DNA from 2 places in the Pseudomonas sp. p50(2008) genome. Region 2 is predicted to be linked to the other one. Evidence: predicted binding sites of a transcription regulator. Region 2 holds the regulator's gene; the other holds the start of a gene.
The links. The regulator FliA, encoded in region 2, starts transcription of late flagellar genes. The targets are predictions, from matches to a motif close to CTAAAGTTTNNNNNNNNNNNGCCGNTAA.

Region 1: a site for FliA is predicted at 3,003-3,030, ahead of H7698_RS20310 (flagellar protein MotY). Genes of this name have one in related genera too.

What each region holds. Positions count from the first base shown of each region.
Region 1 covers NZ_JACMYF010000007.1:121,758-127,352, forward strand. The annotation lists gene H7698_RS20300 (hypothetical protein) at 1-516, shown strand, start outside; gene H7698_RS20305 (argininosuccinate synthase) at 670-1,887, opposite strand; gene H7698_RS20310 (flagellar protein MotY) at 2,017-2,937, opposite strand; gene pyrC (dihydroorotase) at 3,097-4,143, shown strand; gene rnt (ribonuclease T) at 4,140-4,817, shown strand; gene H7698_RS20325 (peroxiredoxin) at 4,891-5,493, opposite strand.
Region 2 covers NZ_JACMYF010000001.1:884,384-896,680, forward strand. The annotation lists gene H7698_RS03975 (flagellar motor protein) at 1-137, opposite strand, end outside; gene H7698_RS03980 (protein-glutamate methylesterase/protein-glutamine glutaminase) at 137-1,270, opposite strand; gene H7698_RS03985 (chemotaxis protein CheA) at 1,320-3,554, opposite strand; gene H7698_RS03990 (protein phosphatase CheZ) at 3,576-4,364, opposite strand; gene H7698_RS03995 (chemotaxis response regulator CheY) at 4,387-4,758, opposite strand; gene fliA (RNA polymerase sigma factor FliA) at 4,924-5,664, opposite strand; gene fleN (flagellar synthesis regulator FleN) at 5,661-6,491, opposite strand; gene flhF (flagellar biosynthesis protein FlhF) at 6,608-7,933, opposite strand; gene flhA (flagellar biosynthesis protein FlhA) at 7,945-10,074, opposite strand; gene flhB (flagellar biosynthesis protein FlhB) at 10,400-11,539, opposite strand; gene fliR (flagellar biosynthetic protein FliR) at 11,543-12,297, opposite strand, start outside.

The DNA.
Region 1 (5,595 bases), on a different contig from region 2:
TCGGAACGAGAGATTTATGTCTGGTTTCTAATCAGTTTCCCTTTTTATTTACTGCTGCTTTTCTTCGCCACGCTAAATTTCAACTACCGCTCACTCTATGCGCCTGCCGACTTTGAAAAGAGCAAACATTTCCTGAAAGTCATGGGCAACGAGCGCTCGCAGACGCGCGAAGCCAAAGCGCCAAGCGAGGCAGGTTTGCACATACCCCAACCGATGGAGCATTACATTCGTTTTCCCAAGCGTCTCAAGGATCTCTATATCGTCGACGTGCGGGGGGTCAGTAAAAAAGCTGTCATCAACGCTTCAGTGGAGAACATTCAGGACGAACCGGGAAAACCAGCCCGTGCAATCGTATTCATCACGTGTGCGGATTCGGAGGTTTTGCTGAAAGCGAGTGCGCTCGATAATTTCAAGCACGTAAAAAAAAGCAGCACGTTCTGCGCTTCTTTCAATTTGAGCTCAAATGACCTGACGATCATGGAACAAAACTGTCCCTTGGCTCATGGCAACCAATAGCCTTGAGACACAACCAGAGAGATAAAACGGGAAGGAATTGGAAAGCGCACGAGAAAACGCAGCGCATTCAAATGGAACATTTCTTTTTTCGACTGTGTGGCCTTGTCGATGACAAGGCCACACATCACTGCGCGGGGTGAACGCTCAAAGGGCTCAGAAAAGCTTCCGGCCTTTGTTCGCGGCAATGCGCATGCGCAACGCATTGAGCTTGATAAAGCCCGCCGCGTCCGCCTGGTTGTAGGCACCGCCGTCTTCTTCGAAGGTCGCAATGTTGGCATCGAACAACGATTCGTCGGACTTGCGACCTGTAACGATCACATTACCTTTGTACAGCTTCAGACGCACAACACCGTTCACGTGTGCCTGGGAGGCATCGATCATCTGTTGCAGCATCAGGCGCTCCGGGCTCCACCAGTAACCGGTGTAGATCAGGCTCGCGTACTTTGGCATCAGCTCGTCTTTGAGGTGAGCCACTTCACGGTCCAGCGTGATCGATTCGATCGCACGGTGAGCGCGCAGCATGATGGTGCCGCCCGGGGTTTCGTAGCAGCCACGGGACTTCATGCCCACGTAACGGTTTTCCACGATATCCAGACGGCCGATACCGTGCTCGCCACCGATTTTGTTCAGGGTTGCCAGAACGGTGGCCGGGGTCATCTCGACGCCGTCCAGTGCAACGATGTCGCCATTGCGGTAGGTCAGTTCCAGATACTGAGCCTTGTCAGGAGCCTTCTCCGGGGAGACGGTCCACTTCCACATGTCTTCTTCGTGCTCGGTCCAGGTGTCTTCCAGCACGCCGCCTTCATAGGAGATGTGCAGCAGGTTGGCGTCCATCGAGTACGGGGATTTCTTCTTGCCGTGACGCTCGATCGGAATATTGTGCTTCTCGGCATAATCCATCAGCTTCTCGCGGGACAGCAGGTCCCACTCACGCCAAGGGGCAATCACTTTCACACCTGGTTTCAAGGCGTAAGCGCCCAGTTCGAAACGAACCTGGTCGTTACCCTTGCCGGTAGCACCATGGGAGATAGCGTCAGCGCCGGTTTCGTTGGCGATTTCGATCAGGCGTTTGGCAATCAACGGACGAGCGATGGAAGTACCCAACAGGTACTCGCCTTCGTAAACGGTGTTGGCGCGGAACATCGGGAAAACGAAATCACGCACGAACTCTTCGCGTAAATCGTCGATGTAGATCTCTTTGACGCCCATGGCCTGAGCCTTGGCGCGTGCAGGTTCGACCTCTTCGCCCTGACCCAGGTCAGCGGTGAACGTCACCACTTCACAGTTATAAGTATCCTGCAGCCACTTGAGGATCACCGAAGTGTCCAGGCCGCCGGAATACGCCAGAACGACCTTGTTTACGTCCGCCATGCCATCACTCCACGGGGTTCTACGGAAAGCCGTCGAGTCTACCGGTCATGCGCAATAATTTACAGAGGCGCGACAGCTTATGACGACGAAGCGACAGATTCTGTCGAGAGCGCGACGATGACCGGCAAGTCAGGATGTTGCAGACGTACTGCCGGGTGCAGTGATTTGGGGAGCGACTTGCGGCGTGGCCTTCTCCGTGGGCACCACCCTTTCGAGGCGCACGGCAACCCGGCGATTCTTCGCGCGGTTAGCGGCACTGTTGTTAGGGGCCACAGGATAACGTTCGCCATGAAAGCGCATCGTGATCTGCGATTCCTGAACGCCATTGGCCTTGAAGAACTCCATGACCGCCAGGGCACGACGTCGCGAGAGGTCACGGTTGGTGAGGCGATTGCCACTGTTGTCGGAGTGACCGTCCAGTTCGATGTGATTGACCGTCGGATCAGCCTTCATGAACTCCAGCATCACCTGCAACTGGGCCTTGGCTCGCGCGTCCAGGTCCAGGCCTTCGCCGGAAAAACCTATCTGGGACTGCCGGATCTGTTCAAAATTCTTCGGCAGCAGCTTGGCCACACAGCTCTGGTATTCATTGAACGCCTGGCTGAACCTGACCGGCAGCAGTCGCACTTCCGATACCCGGCCATCGCCTGATGAATGCCGGATCACCGGGCTTCGGCCGTCCAGCAAGCCGCTGATCAAACGCCCGGCCTGTACCTGCGAAGTGTCAAACAGAACGTTGCCACTCCCGATGCGCACAGACCCCAGGTTGATATCGCCACGGCCCGGCTGCCAGGGCGCGGCGGCAGCCAGCAAGGTCGCCGAACCGCCGCCAATCATGGCGTTGAAGGCCGTCAGACGAAAAGTCGCCTGTTCTCCAGCACGGCGGACGAATCCACCAGCGCCGAAGTCGGTAATCGGTTGAGTCAGACGACATTCGAACTTGTCCCCTTCGACCGTCCACTCGATGCTCTCCAGGCGCGTCTGGAAAGTGAGCGCCATGGCAGGAACGCTGGCAAACACACTGAGCAAGGCTAAATAACGCTGGCGCACGGGAGGCTCCACTGGCTTCTACAACAAAAAGACCGACACAGACTTGTTTACGGCATACCTGTTGGATATCGGAAGCTTGCGGCAAAACTTGATAGCGAGTGCCTGGAAGAGTCTTTTCCGGTAGCATTCCCCTCAGTTTGACCCGCCTGGAATCCCCTCATGTCCGACCGCCTGACCCTGCTGCGTCCCGACGACTGGCATATTCATCTTCGCGATGGTGCCGTGTTGACCAATACCGTCGCGGATGTCGCGCGCACCTTTGGTCGCGCCATCATCATGCCCAACCTGGTTCCTCCGGTACGCAACGCTGCTGAAGCCGATGGCTATCGCCAGCGAATTCTGGCCGCACGTCCGGCCGGTAGCCGTTTCGAACCGCTGATGGTTCTCTACCTGACCGACCGCACCCAGCCCGAAGAAATTCGCGAGGCCAAGGCCAGCGGATTTGTTCACGCCGCCAAGCTGTACCCGGCCGGCGCGACCACCAACTCGGACTCTGGCGTCACCAGCATCGACAAGATTTTCCCTGCGATAGAGGCCATGGCCGAAGTCGGGATGCCCTTGCTGATTCACGGTGAAGTCACCCGCGGTGACGTCGACGTCTTTGACCGCGAGAAGATCTTCATCGACGAGCACATGCGTCGTGTGGTCGAGCGCTTCCCGACGCTCAAGGTAGTGTTTGAACACATCACTACCGCGGACGCCGTGCAGTTCGTCAACGAGGCCTCGGCCAACGTCGGCGCGACCATCACTGTTCATCACTTGCTGTACAACCGCAACCACATGCTGGTTGGCGGGATTCGCCCGCACTTCTACTGCCTGCCGATTCTCAAGCGCAATACCCACCAGGAAGCCCTGCTCGACGCCGCCACCAGCGGCAGCGAAAAGTTCTTCCTCGGCACTGATTCGGCGCCGCATGCCCAGCACGCGAAAGAAGCCGCTTGCGGCTGTGCAGGTTGCTACACCGCTTATGCAGCGATCGAGATGTACGCCGAAGCGTTCGAGCAACGCAACGCACTGGACAAGCTCGAAGCCTTTGCCAGTCTGAACGGCCCGCGCTTCTACGGCCTGCCGGTCAATACCGATCGCATTACCCTGGTCCGTGATGAATGGACCGCCCCTACCAGCCTGCCATTTGGCGAGCTGACCGTTATCCCGCTGCGCGCCGGTGAAAAACTGCGCTGGCGCCTGCTGGAGGAACACGCGTGAGTGAAGACCATTTCGACGACGAACAGGACGGTCAAGGTGGCGGAGGTGGTTCGCGCCACCCAATGGCTGCTCGCTTCCGTGGATACCTGCCAGTTGTTGTCGACGTTGAAACCGGTGGTTTCAACTCTGCCACTGACGCCTTGCTGGAAATCGCTGCAACAACCATCGGCATGGACGAAAAGGGCTTTGTTTATCCCGACCACACCTACTTCTTCCGTGTAGAGCCTTTTGAAGGCGCGAACATTGAAGCGGCGGCGCTGGAATTTACCGGGATCAAACTCGATCATCCGCTGCGCATGGCTGTCAGCGAAGAAGCTGCACTGACCGATATTTTCCGCGGCATCCGCAAGGCGTTGAAAGCCAACGGTTGCAAACGGGCGATCCTGGTCGGTCACAACAGCTCTTTCGACCTGGGCTTTCTCAACGCTGCGGTAGCGCGCCTGGACATGAAACGTAACCCGTTTCATCCGTTCTCCAGCTTCGATACTGCAACGCTTGCAGGCCTGGCCTACGGTCAAACCGTGCTCGCCAAGGCCTGCCAGGCCGCTGACATCGATTTCGACGGTCGCGAGGCCCACTCGGCTCGCTACGACACCGAAAAGACAGCCGAGCTGTTCTGCGGCATCGTCAATCGCTGGAAGCAAATGGGTGGCTGGGAAGATTTCAACGACTGATTGCTGTTGCTGATTTATACGCCCACAAAAAAACCGGCCTCAGAGGCCGGTTTTTTTATGCCAGAAACGCGCCTTACAGGGCAGCAGCGTTTTCGGTCAGGTAAGCCGCGACGCCTTCGGTCGAAGCGGTCATGCCTTTGTCGCCTTTTTTCCAGTTGGCAGGGCAAACTTCGCCGTGCTCTTCGTGGAATTGCAGAGCGTCGACCAGACGGATCAGCTCTTCAATGTTACGGCCCAGCGGCAGGTCGTTGATGATCTGCGAGCGGACAACGCCTTTGTCGTCGATCAGGAACGCGCCACGGAAAGCCACGCCGCCTTCGGATTCAACGTCGTAAGCCTTGGCGATTTCGTGCTTCAGGTCGGCAGCCATGGTGTAACGAACTTCGCCGATACCACCGTTGTTCACCGGGGTGTTGCGCCAGGCGTTGTGGGTGAAGTGCGAGTCGATCGACACGGCGATCACTTCAACGTTGCGTGCCTTGAAGTCAGACATGCGGTTGTCCAGAGCGATCAGCTCGGACGGGCAAACGAAGGTGAAGTCCAGCGGGTAGAAGAACACCAGGCCGTATTTGCCTTTGATGGCCGACGACAGGGTAAAGCTGTCGACGATTTCGCCATTGCCGAGTACAGCCGGTACGGTGAAGTCAGGGGCTTGTTTGCCTACGAGTACGCTCATTGAATATCTCCTGGTGTAAAAACGTGAAGTTCCGGGTTTGCGCCAGCCTGCCACCTTCAGGCGACAGCCCTGTGACACGAACCCGCTTCATAAGGACCGGCC
Region 2 (12,297 bases):
GCACCGACGGTGCCGCCGATGACGATCAACGCCGCCGGGCCGTTAGCCAGCGCGCCGAGGTGGCCGCCTTCAAGGTAGTTGCCGCCAATGATGGCAACGAACGCCATGATGATCCCGATGAGGCTTAGAACGTCCATCAGATGCACGCCTCGACCAGGTGCTTGCCAATTTCGTCCAGGCCATACACCGCGTCGGCGAGTTCAGCTTTGACGATGGCCATCGGCATGCCGTAGATCACGCAACTGGCTTCATCCTGAGCCCAGATCGAGCTACCACCCTGTTTAAGCAAGCGCGCCCCTTCACGGCCATCGGCGCCCATGCCGGTCAGTACCACCGCCAGAACTTTGTCACCGTAGGACTTGGCCGCAGAACCGAAGGTGATGTCCACACAGGGCTTGTAGTTCAGACGCTCGTCACCCGGGAGGATTTTCACCGCGCCACGGCCGTCGATCATCATCTGCTTGCCGCCCGGTGCCAACAACGCCAGGCCCGGACGCAGGATGTCGCCATCCTCTGCTTCCTTGACGGTGATGCGGCAAAGCTTGTCCAGACGCTCGGCGAACGCCTTGGTGAACGCGGCGGGCATGTGCTGAATCAACACGATGGGTGCCGGGAAGCTGGCCGGCAATTGGGTCAAGACGCGCTGCAAGGCCACCGGCCCGCCAGTGGACGTGCCGATGGCGACCAGTTTGTAGGCTTTGCGTTTGGGTGCGGGCGACGACGGCGCAGACGATGCCGGTGCGGGAGTACGAATTGGAATCGGTGCCGGACGTGCAGGCGCACTGCTGCCGTAACTACCCACGCTCGAAGGCGCAGTTGGCGCAACGGGAGCGACGACGGGGGCTGGCGCGCTGTAGGTGGCGGCACGGCGATTACTGCGCGAGATGGTATGGATCTTCTCGCACAGCAGTTGCTTGACCTTGTCCGGATTACGCGAGATGTCCTCGAAGTTTTTCGGCAGGAAATCCACCGCGCCAGCGTCGAGTGCATCCAGGGTGACCCGGGCGCCTTCGTGCGTCAGCGAGGAGAACATCAACACCGGCGTCGGGCAGCGTTGCATGATGTGCCGCACTGCCGTGATGCCGTCCATCATTGGCATCTCGTAGTCCATGGTGATCACGTCTGGCTTGAGGGCCAGCGCCTGGTCGATCGCCTCTTTTCCGTTGGTCGCCGTACCGACGACCTGGATGTTCGGATCCGCTGAAAGAATTTCCGAGACGCGGCGGCGGAAAAAACCCGAATCATCCACCACCAGGACTTTGACTGCCATAAACACTCCGTTAGACGGAGCGAGGCTCAGTCGCCCCGCTCCACCAGAATCAAATACGCCGTGTGGCGTAACGCTTGAGCATGCTCGGGACATCGAGAATCAGCGCAATGCGACCGTCACCAGTGATGGTGGCGCCCGACATGCCCGGGGTTCCCTGGAGCATTTTGCCCAATGGCTTGATGACCACTTCTTCCTGGCCCACCAGCTGATCGACGACGAAGCCGATTCGCTGTGTACCTACCGAGAGGATCACCACGTGGCCCTCGCGCTGCTCTTCATGAGCGGCGGAAGCGACCAGCCAGCGCTTGAGGTAGAACAGTGGCAGTGCCTTGTCGCGCACGATCACCACCTCCTGACCGTCGACCACGTTGGTGCGCGACAGGTCGAGATGGAAGATCTCGTTGACGTTCACCAACGGGAAGGCGAACGCCTGATTGCCCAACATGACCATCAGCGTCGGCATGATCGCCAGGGTCAATGGGACCTTGATGACAATCTTCGAACCCTGGCCCTTGGCCGAGTAGATGTTGATCGAACCGTTGAGCTGGGAAATCTTGGTTTTCACCACGTCCATTCCCACGCCACGGCCCGACACGTCGGAGATCTCGGTTTTGGTCGAGAATCCCGGCGCGAAAATCAGGTTGTAGCACTCGGTGTCGCTCAGGCGATCGGCCGCATCCTTGTCCATCACACCGCGCTTTACCGCGATGGAACGCAGGACATTAGGGTCCATGCCTTTGCCGTCATCGGAGATCGACAGCAGGATATGGTCGCCTTCCTGCTCCGCCGCCAGGATCACTTTGCCGCCCCGGGACTTGCCCGATGCTTCGCGTTCTTCCGGCGATTCGATACCGTGGTCGACGGCGTTGCGCACCAAGTGGACCAGCGGATCGGCCAGGGCCTCGACGAGGTTCTTGTCGAGGTCGGTTTCTTCGCCAACCAGTTCCAGGTTGATCTCTTTCTTGAGCTGGCGAGCCAGGTCGCGAACCAGGCGCGGGAAACGCCCGAAGACTTTCTTGATCGGTTGCATCCGGGTCTTCATGACCGCGGTTTGCAGGTCAGCGGTGACCACATCGAGGTTCGACACCGCCTTGGACATGGCCTCATCGGCGCTGTTGGCGCCGAGTCGGACCAGGCGGTTACGCACCAGTACCAGTTCGCCAACCATGTTCATGATTTCATCGAGACGCGCGGTATCGACCCGCACGGTGGTCTCGGCTTCGCTGGCGGGCTTATCCGCCGGCGGAGCAGCTTGAGCTCGAGCAGGAGCGGCCTTCGCGACTTCGGCTTTTGGCTCGGGAGCTTTGGCAACCGGCTTGGGGGCTGCAGCCTTGGCGACCGGCGTGGCGACCGATGCACTGGCGCCGGTAGCGGTACCGACTTCAGTGAACTTGCCTTTGCCGTGCAATTCGTCGAGCAGCGCTTCGAACTCGTGATCGGAGATCAGATCACTGCCCACTGCGGCGGCAGACGGAGCGGCCGGCACAGGCGCCGAAGCAATCGCCGACTCCAGCGCTTCGACCGCAAAGTTGCCCTTGCCGTGGAGCTGGTCCAGCAGTGCTTCAAATTCTTCGTCGGTGATATCGGAACTATCGCCTGCCGCTTTAGGAGCCGCGGGCGCAGGGGGAGCCGCTGGTGGAACCACGGCATCGACGGCGAACTGGCCTTTACCGTGCAACTGATCGAGCAATGACTCGAACTCGGCATCGGTGATTTCATCGCTGGTCGCGCCAGCGTTGCTGACAGGTGCCGGAACAACAGGCGCGGCCTCGGCCTGCGCCTTGACGGCATTCAGGGAGTCCAGCAGCTGTTCGAATTCGTTGTCGGTAATGTCACCTGAATCGCTTTCAGCAACCGGTGCCACGTCGACAACCGGCACCGCTTCGTCGGACGACTGCGGTTCAGCCAGACGGGCCAGTGCCGCCAGCAGTTCAGGCGTGGCAGCCGTGATCGGGCTGCGCTCGCGGACTTCAGTGAACATGCCGTTCACCGCGTCCAGTGCTTCGAGAACCACGTCCATCAATTCCGAGTCGACGCGACGTTCACCCTTGCGCAGGATGTCGAAGACGTTCTCGGCGATGTGACAGCACTCCACCAACTCGTTGAGCTGGAGGAAGCCGGCGCCCCCTTTTACAGTGTGAAAACCGCGAAAAATTGCATTGAGCAAGTCCGCATCATCCGGTCGACTTTCAAGCTCGACCAGCTGTTCGGACAGTAGCTCTAGAATCTCGCCGGCCTCAACCAGGAAATCCTGAAGGATCTCTTCATCGGCGCCGAAGCTCATTAATGGGGTGCTCCTACAGGTCTAAAATCCAAGGCTGGATAGCAAATCGTCCACATCGTCCTGACCGGACACAACGTCTTCTCTTTTATCGGCATGAATCTGCGGACCTTCACCCTGAGAGAGATGTTTTTGTGGATCTTTTTCAGCCAGCATCGCTTGACGGTCATGTTCGATGCCCGCAAAGCGGTCCACCTGACTGGCCATCAGCACGAGCTTGAGCAGGTTGCTTTCAACTTCGGTGACCAATTGAGTCACGCGCTTGATGACCTGACCGGTGAGGTCCTGGTAATCCTGAGCGAGCAGAATATCGTTGAGGTTGCTCGTTACGACGCGGTTGTCTTCGCTGCTGCGTGTGAGAAAACCGTCTACGCGCCGGGCGAGTTCGCGGAACTCCTCGGCACCGACTTCACGGCGCATGAACCTTCCCCAATCCGCGCTCAGCGCCTCGGCTTCATTGCCCAGGCTGGTGACCAGCGGCGTGGCGTTTTCAACGAGATCCATTGTGCGGTTGGCCGCCGCTTCGGTCAGCTTGACCACATACCCCAGACGTTCGGTCGCGTCCGTGATCTGCGAGACTTCCTCGGCCTGTGGCATGTTCGGGTCAATCTGGAAATTGACGATCGCGCTATGCAACTCGCGAGTGAGCTTGCCCACTTCCTGGTACAGGCCGCGATCACGGGTCTGGTTGAGCTCATGGATCAGTTGTACTGCGTCGCCGAACTTGCCTTTTTCAAGGCTTTCGACCAATTCGACCGCATGTTTTTTCAGGGTCGATTCGAAATCGCCCTGTGAAATTTCATTTTGCTCCATAGCTCCCCCGTGGCGCAGTTGCTCAACCAATGCGTTCGAAAATCTTTTCGATTTTTTCTTTTAACGCCTGGGCCGTGAAGGGCTTGACCACATAGCCGTTTACACCGGCCTGGGCTGCTTCGATGATCTGCTCGCGCTTGGCTTCAGCGGTAACCATCAGCACCGGAAGATGCTTGAGCCTTTCATCGGCGCGCACGTGGCGCAGCAGATCGATACCGGTCATGCCCGGCATGTTCCAGTCCGTTACCAGAAAGTCGATGCTGCCGCTGTTGAGGACCGGAATGGCAGTGGTGCCATCGTCAGCCTCGACCGTGTTGGTGAACCCAAGGTCACGCAACAGGTTTTTTATGATCCGCCGCATCGTTGAGAAGTCATCAACGATGAGGATTTTCATGTTCTTGTCCAATTCGACCTCCAAGCAGTCTTAAACGCGTCCAGCACCTGGACACGCCATTTCATTCAATCCGGCAAAGCATTCGATGACTGTCTGGAGCACAGCAGATCGAGACCGGTGCGTACAGAACCCACCAGCCTCGTTCGCAGTGTCCCCACACTGCCTTCAGCGCGCTCGCCACTCCCCCAAACGCCCCCGCAAACGGGCCGCGCACTGGCTGTGTAACTGGCTGACCCGCGATTCGCTAACCCCCAGGACCTCACCGATTTCCTTGAGGTTGAGCTCTTCGTCGTAGTACAGCGCCAACACCAGTCGCTCACGCTCCGGCAAATTGGCAATCGCGTCCGCCAGCGCTGCCTGGAAGCGTTCATCTTCCAGATCGCGCGACGGTTCGAGATGAGCACTGGCGCCATCCTCGTGCAGCCCTTCGTGTTCGCCGTCTTGCAACAGATCGTCGAAACTGAATAACCGGCTGCCCAGGGTGTCGTTCAAAATCCCGTAATAATCGTCGAGACTCAATTGGAGTTCGGCCGCAACTTCGTGATCTTTAGCGTCGCGACCGGTTTTAGCTTCAATCGAGCGAATGGCGTCGCTGACCATTCGGGTATTTCGGTGGACCGAACGTGGCGCCCAGTCCCCTTTGCGTACTTCATCGAGCATCGCGCCGCGGATTCGTATGCCCGCGTACGTCTCGAAACTCGCGCCTTTGCTGGCGTCGTATTTGGTCGACACTTCAAGCAGGCCGATCATGCCGGCCTGGATCAGGTCTTCGACCTGGACACTGGCCGGCAGACGCGCCAGCAAGTGGTAGGCAATCCGTTTTACCAGTGGCGCGTAACGCTCGATCAGCTCGTACTGCGCATCACGGGCCGATTTTTTATAGAGGTTATAGCCACTGGCGGTCATAGCACGGGTCCTGCAGTTTGTTGCACGAGGCGCTCCACGAAGAACTCCAGATGCCCACGCGGGTTGGCAGGCAATGGCCAGGTGTCGACCTTTTGCGCGATGGCCTTGAAGGCCAGCGAACACTTGGAGCGCGGGAATGCTTCATACACGGCGCGCTGCTTCTGCACGGCCTTGCGCACGCTTTCGTCGTACGGCACCGCACCGACGTATTGTAAGGCGACGTCGAGGAAGCGATCCGTGACCTTGGTCAACTTGGCGAACAGGTTGCGACCTTCTTGCGGGCTCTGGGCCATGTTGGCCAGGACACGGAAACGGTTCATGCCGTAATCACGGTTGAGCAGTTTGATCAGGGCGTAGGCGTCGGTGATCGAGGTCGGCTCATCGCAGACCACCAGGAGGACTTCCTGAGCGGCGCGGACGAAACTGACAACCGAATCGCCGATGCCCGCCGCCGTGTCGATCACGAGCACGTCGAGGTTGTCGCCGATATCGCTGAAGGCCTGGATCAGGCCGGCGTGTTGCGCCGGGGTCAGATGAACCATGCTCTGTGTGCCGGACGCGGCCGGAACGATACGAATCCCGCCCGGGCCTTGCAACAGAACGTCGCGTAGCTCGCAGCGGCCTTCGATCACGTCGGCCAGGGTACGTTTGGGTGTCAGTCCGAGTAGAACGTCGACGTTAGCCAGTCCGAGGTCGGCGTCCAGAAGCATGACGCGCCGGCCGAGCTCTGCTAGAGCCAGGGACAAGTTCACTGACACGTTAGTTTTCCCGACGCCACCTTTGCCGCCGGTCACCGCGATAACCTGTACGGGATGCATGCTGCCCATGTTATTTCTTTACCTTGTCTTGCATAGACGGAGGCCACATTACTGGCTGCGCGTTCACAAACGGAACAATGCATGGCAGACCATCGATGTAGGTACAAAAACTATTCATTAATACCTCAGCTAACCTGCTTGGTCGGGCTGTGGTAAATATCAGCGAACATGTCAGCCATGGCTTCTTCGCTGGGTTCTTCCTGCATTTGCACGCTGACCGCGCGACTGACCAGCTGATGACGACGCGGCAGATGCAAATCATCCGGAATCCGCGGGCCATCGGTCAGATAGGCCACCGGCAATTCATGACTGATGGCCAGGCTCAACACCTCGCCCAGACTTGCCGTTTCATCCAGTTTAGTCAGGATGCAGCCGGCGAGCCCGCAGCGCTTGTAACTGTGATAAGCGGCGGTTAGAACCTGTTTCTGGCTGGTGGTTGCCAGAACCAGATAATTTTTCGATTTGATGCCACGCCCGGCCAGACTTTCCAGCTGCATGCGCAGTGCCGGATCGCTGGCCTGAAGGCCTGCGGTATCGATCAGCACCACGCGTTTGCGCAGCAAAGGATCCAGCGCCTGCACCAGCGACTGACCCGGGTCGACGTGAGTGACCGGGACATTGAGGATGCGGCCAAGGGTCTTGAGCTGTTCCTGGGCACCGATACGGTAGCTGTCCATGCTCACCAGCGCGATGTTTTGCGCGCCGTACTTGAGCACGTAACGCGCGGCGAGCTTGGCCAGGGTCGTGGTTTTACCCATGCCGGCAGGGCCGACCATGGCAATGACACCGCCCTCTTCCAGCGGCTCGATTTCCGGTGTGGCAATCATGCGCGCCAGGTGTGCCAGCAACATGCGCCAGGCCTGACGTGGCTCGTCGATGCCAGTGATCATCGCCAGCAGATCACGGGACAACGGGCCGGAGAGGCCGATACGCTGCAGACGACGCCACAGGTTGGCCTGCGCCGGGCGGCTGCCCTGCAATTGGTTCCAGGCTAAGGACCCAAGCTGTACTTCCATCAGTTCGCGCAGGCTGTTGAGCTCGAACCGCATCGAGTCGAACGCGCGCGGGTCGACGCCGCCCGTCGCAGCAGGCGCCGGGGCAGGTCGTGGAGGTTCTGTATAAGTCGGTTCGATCAGCGGTTCGGCGGCAGTCAACGGCAGGCCGGCGAACAATTGGCGATTGGTGCTTTTCTCGCTCTCGCCCTCGCTGCGCAGGCTCAGTTCGGCCTGGGCGGTGACGATCCGCGATTGGGTCTTGCGCAACTCGTCTTCAAGTTCCATGTTCGGAACACGTGGCGCCAGCGCCGACAGTTTGTAATCCAGGGCAGCCGTCAGCTCTACGCCACCGGCGATCCGGCGGTTGCCAATGATGGCCGCATCGGCGCCCAGCTCATCGCGAACCAGTTTCATGGCCTGACGCATATCGGCGGCGAAAAAACGCTTAACTTGCATAAACCACTACCTCAGCCGTTGGGCCCTACTGTCGCAACGATGGTCACTTGCTTGTTGTCAGGAATTTCCTGATACGCCAACACATGCAAACCCGGGACTGCCAGTCGGCCAAATCGCGAGAGCATCGCGCGAACCGGACCGGCTACCAGCAGAATCACCGGTTGACCTTGCATTTCCTGACGCTGCGCCGCGTCGATCAACGAGCGTTGCAGTTTCTCAGCCATGCTTGGCTCCAGCAGAACACCCTCTTCCGAGCCTTGCCCTGCCTTCTGAAGACTATTGAGCAATATCTGTTCCAACCTTGGCTCCAGCGTGATAACTGGCAGCTCGGAGTCAGTGCCTACAATGCTTTGGACGATTGCACGGGATACGCCGACGCGTACGGCGGCCACCAGAGCGGCGGTATCTTGACTCTTCGCCGCATTGTTGGCGATGGCCTCGGCAATGCTGCGAATGTCCCGTACCGGCACTTGTTCGGCCAACAGCGCTTGCAAGACTTTGAGCAACTGCGACAGCGACACCACGCCCGGCACCAGCTCTTCTGCCAGTTTCGGCGAGCTTTTGGCCAGCAATTGCATGAGTTGCTGCACTTCCTCGTGCCCGATCAGCTCACTGGAGTGCTTGTACAGAATCTGGTTCAAGTGGGTTGCCACCACTGTACTGGCATCGACCACAGTGTAACCAAGAGACTGAGCCTGGGCACGTTGACTGACTTCAATCCAGACGGCCTCAAGTCCAAAAGCCGGATCTTTGGCGGTGATGCCGTTGAGTGTCCCATAGACCTGACCGGGGTTGATGGCGAGCTCCCGATCCGGGTAAATCTCTGCCTCGGCCAGAATGACCCCCATAAGGGTCAGACGATAGGCACTCGGTGCAAGGTCGAGGTTGTCACGTATATGCACAGTCGGCATCAGAAAGCCCAGATCCTGGGACAGCTTCTTACGCACGCCCTTGATCCGCGCCAGCAGCTGACCACCCTGGTTGCGGTCCACCAACGGAATCAGGCGATAGCCGACTTCCAGACCAATCATGTCGATCGGGGTGACGTCATCCCAGCCAAGCTCCTTGGTTTCCTGTGCACGGGCCGGCGATGGCAGCAGCTCCTGCTGACGCGCCACCTCTTGCAGGGCCTGAACCTTGACGGTGTTTTGCTTTTTCCAGAACAGGTAAGCCCCGCCAGCCGCTACTGCGGCCATGCTGAGGAAGGAGAAGTGCGGCATGCCGGGCACCAGGCCCATCACCGCCATCAAACCCGCTGCCACCGCCAACGCCTTGGGCGAGGCAAACATCTGACGATTGATCTGCTTGCCCATGTCTTCCGAACCGGAAGCACGGGTCACCATGATTGCCGCGGCAGTGGACAGCAGCAGTGATGGCAATTGCGCCACCAAACCGTCACCGATGGTCAGCAGCGCATAAACCTTACCGGCATCGCCGAAGGTCATGCCGTGCTGGAAGATACCGACCGCCATGCCGCCGATCAGGTTGATGAACAAAATCAGCAGGCCGGCGATGGCGTCGCCACGAACGAATTTGCTGGCACCGTCCATGGAACCGTAGAACTCAGCCTCCTGGGCCACTTCCGTACGGCGCATTTTCGCCTGGTTCTGATCGATCAGCCCGGCGTTCAAATCGGCGTCGATGGCCATTTGCTTGCCGGGCATTGCGTCGAGGGTGAATCGCGCGCTCACCTCGGAAATCCGCCCGGCACCTTTGGTCACCACGACGAAGTTGATGATCATCAAGATGGCGAAAACCACGATACCCACCACGTAGTTGCCGCCGATCACCACCTCACCGAACGCCTGGATCACCTTGCCCGCGGAGGCATGACCGTCCTGACCGTGCAGCATCACCACCCGCGTCGAAGCGACGTTCAATGCCAGCCGCAACAACGTTGCCACCAACAGGATGGTGGGGAACACCGCGAAATCCAGTGGCCGCAAGGCGTACACGCACACCAGCAGAACGACGATCGACAGCGCAATGTTGAACGTGAAGAACACGTCCAGCAGGAACGGCGGGATCGGCAACATCATCATCGCCAGCATGACCAGCAGCAACAACGGCACGCCCAGATTGCCCCGACTTAGATCGGCAACGTTTGTGCGAGCAGTGTTGAGTAACTGAGAGCGATCCACCGGTTTTTCCCCGTCCCTTAAAGCAAACTTTTGACGCCAGAAGCAGGCGCAGAGCGGCTACTGCAAGAAGCCTTCCAACTTTTGCGGGGGGTTTAAACAGAGGGGGTTATCGGAGGATCTTTGTTGCATGGCCGGACCTCAGCAAACCCAACGCATGAACCCAGAGCACCAGACAGGAGGTAAAAGTAAGTATCTGGCTCGACACTTAATGCGTACCGAACCTATCGATTCTGCCTGCGGATGCGTAGCAGTGGTTTAATCCCTGGCAAGGACTTCGTCCTCGCACGCAGCCTCGCAGGCCGGGCAGCTGCTACAGGCGTACCTGTCAGGAATCGCGACGCAAATCCGGCGGAATCGGCAAATCTTCCTTCAGCGGATCCGGGCGTTTACCCTTGCCCGCGCGGTACTGGCGAATCTGGTAGACGTACGCCAGCACTTGCGCAACGGCCAGATAGAGGCCGCCGGGGATTTCCTGCTCCAGCTCCGTGGAGTAATAAATCGACCGCGCCAGCGCCGGCGACTCCAGTAACAGCACATTATTGGCCACGGCAATTTCACGCATTTTCAACGCCAGGAAATCACTGCCCTTGGCCACCAGCATCGGCGCCCCGCCCTTGTCCGGGTCGTACTTGAGCGCCACGGCGTAGTGGGTCGGGTTGGTGATGACTACGTCAGCATCGGGGATCGCTGCCATCATCCGGCGCTGGGACATGTCCCGCTGCAGTTGGCGAATCCGTTGTTTAACCTCTGGTCGCCCCTCTTGATCCTTGTGTTCGTCGCGGATTTCCTGCTTGGTCATCTTCAGTTTCTTGGCGCTTTCCCAGAGCTGAAACGGCACGTCCACCGCGGCGATGATGATCAGGCCGCAGGCCATCCACAATGAGCTCCAGCCGACGACTTGCAGGCTGTGAATGATGGCCATGTCCAGCGGCTCATGGGCGATGCGCAGCAGGTCGTCGATGTCCGCTGACAGCACGGCCAGCGCCACAAACAGGATGATGAAAAACTTCGCCAAAGCCTTTAGCAGCTCTATCACGGCCTTGGATGAGAACATCCGTTTGAGCCCTGCGCCGGGGTTCATGCGGCTGAATTTGGGGGCCATGGTGCCGGCGGAAAATAGCCAGCCACCCAGGGAAATAGGACCGATCAATGCCGCCAGCAGCAAGGTAATCATCACCGGTTGAATCGCCAGCAGGGCAATCAGTCCTGAATGCATCAGGTAGGCGCCCATCGCGCCCTGGTCGAGCACCACTTCCCGCGACAACGAGAAGTTCATCCGCATCAGCTCCATCAGGTCCTGGGCCAGCGCGCCACCGAAGATCAGTAGCGCACCGGAACCGGCGAGCATGATCGCCAAAGTGTTGAGCTCTTTGGAACGGGCGATCTCGCCCTTCTCACGGGCGTCCTTTTTCTTTTTCTCCGTGGGGTCTTCTGTTTTGTCCTGACCGCTTTCGCTCTCTGACATGTCTTAGCGCGCCCGTGCCAGTTCGCGTAACCACTGCAAGGCCTCGGAGGCCAGCGGCTGGTACTGATTGATAATGTCCGCCAGACCGACCCAGACGATGAACAAGCCGAGTACCAGCGTCAGAGGAAAACCAATGGAGAAGATGTTGAGCTGCGGCGCCGCCCGGGTCATGACGCCAAACGCGATGTTGACCACCAACAGCGCCGTGATCGCCGGCAACACCAGTAACAGCGCGGCCCCCAGCACCCAACCGAGCTTGCCGGCCAGCTCCCAGAAATGATTGACCATCAACCCGCCGCCAACTGGCAACGTGGTGAAGCTTTCAGTGAGGATTTCGAAGACCACCAAATGGCCGTTCATGGACAGGAACAGCAACGTGACCAGCATGGTGAAAAACTGTCCGATCACCGCGACCGAGACGCCGTTGGTGGGGTCGACCATGGACGCGAAGCCCATGCCCATTTGAATGGAAACGATCTGCCCGGCTACAACGAACGCCTGAAAAAAAAGCTGCAACGCAAACCCGAATATCGCGCCGATGATGATCTGCTCGGCGATCAACAGCCACCCGCTCAGATCCAGCGCGTTGACCGGCGGCATGGGCGGCAGGCCAGGGGCAATCACCACGGTAATGGCCAGCGCGAAATACAGGCGCACACGCTGCGGCACCAGCGTCGTGCCAACGATCGGCATGACCATCAGCAGCGCGCCGACGCGGAACAGCGGCAACATGAAGGTGGCTACCCACGTGCTGATCT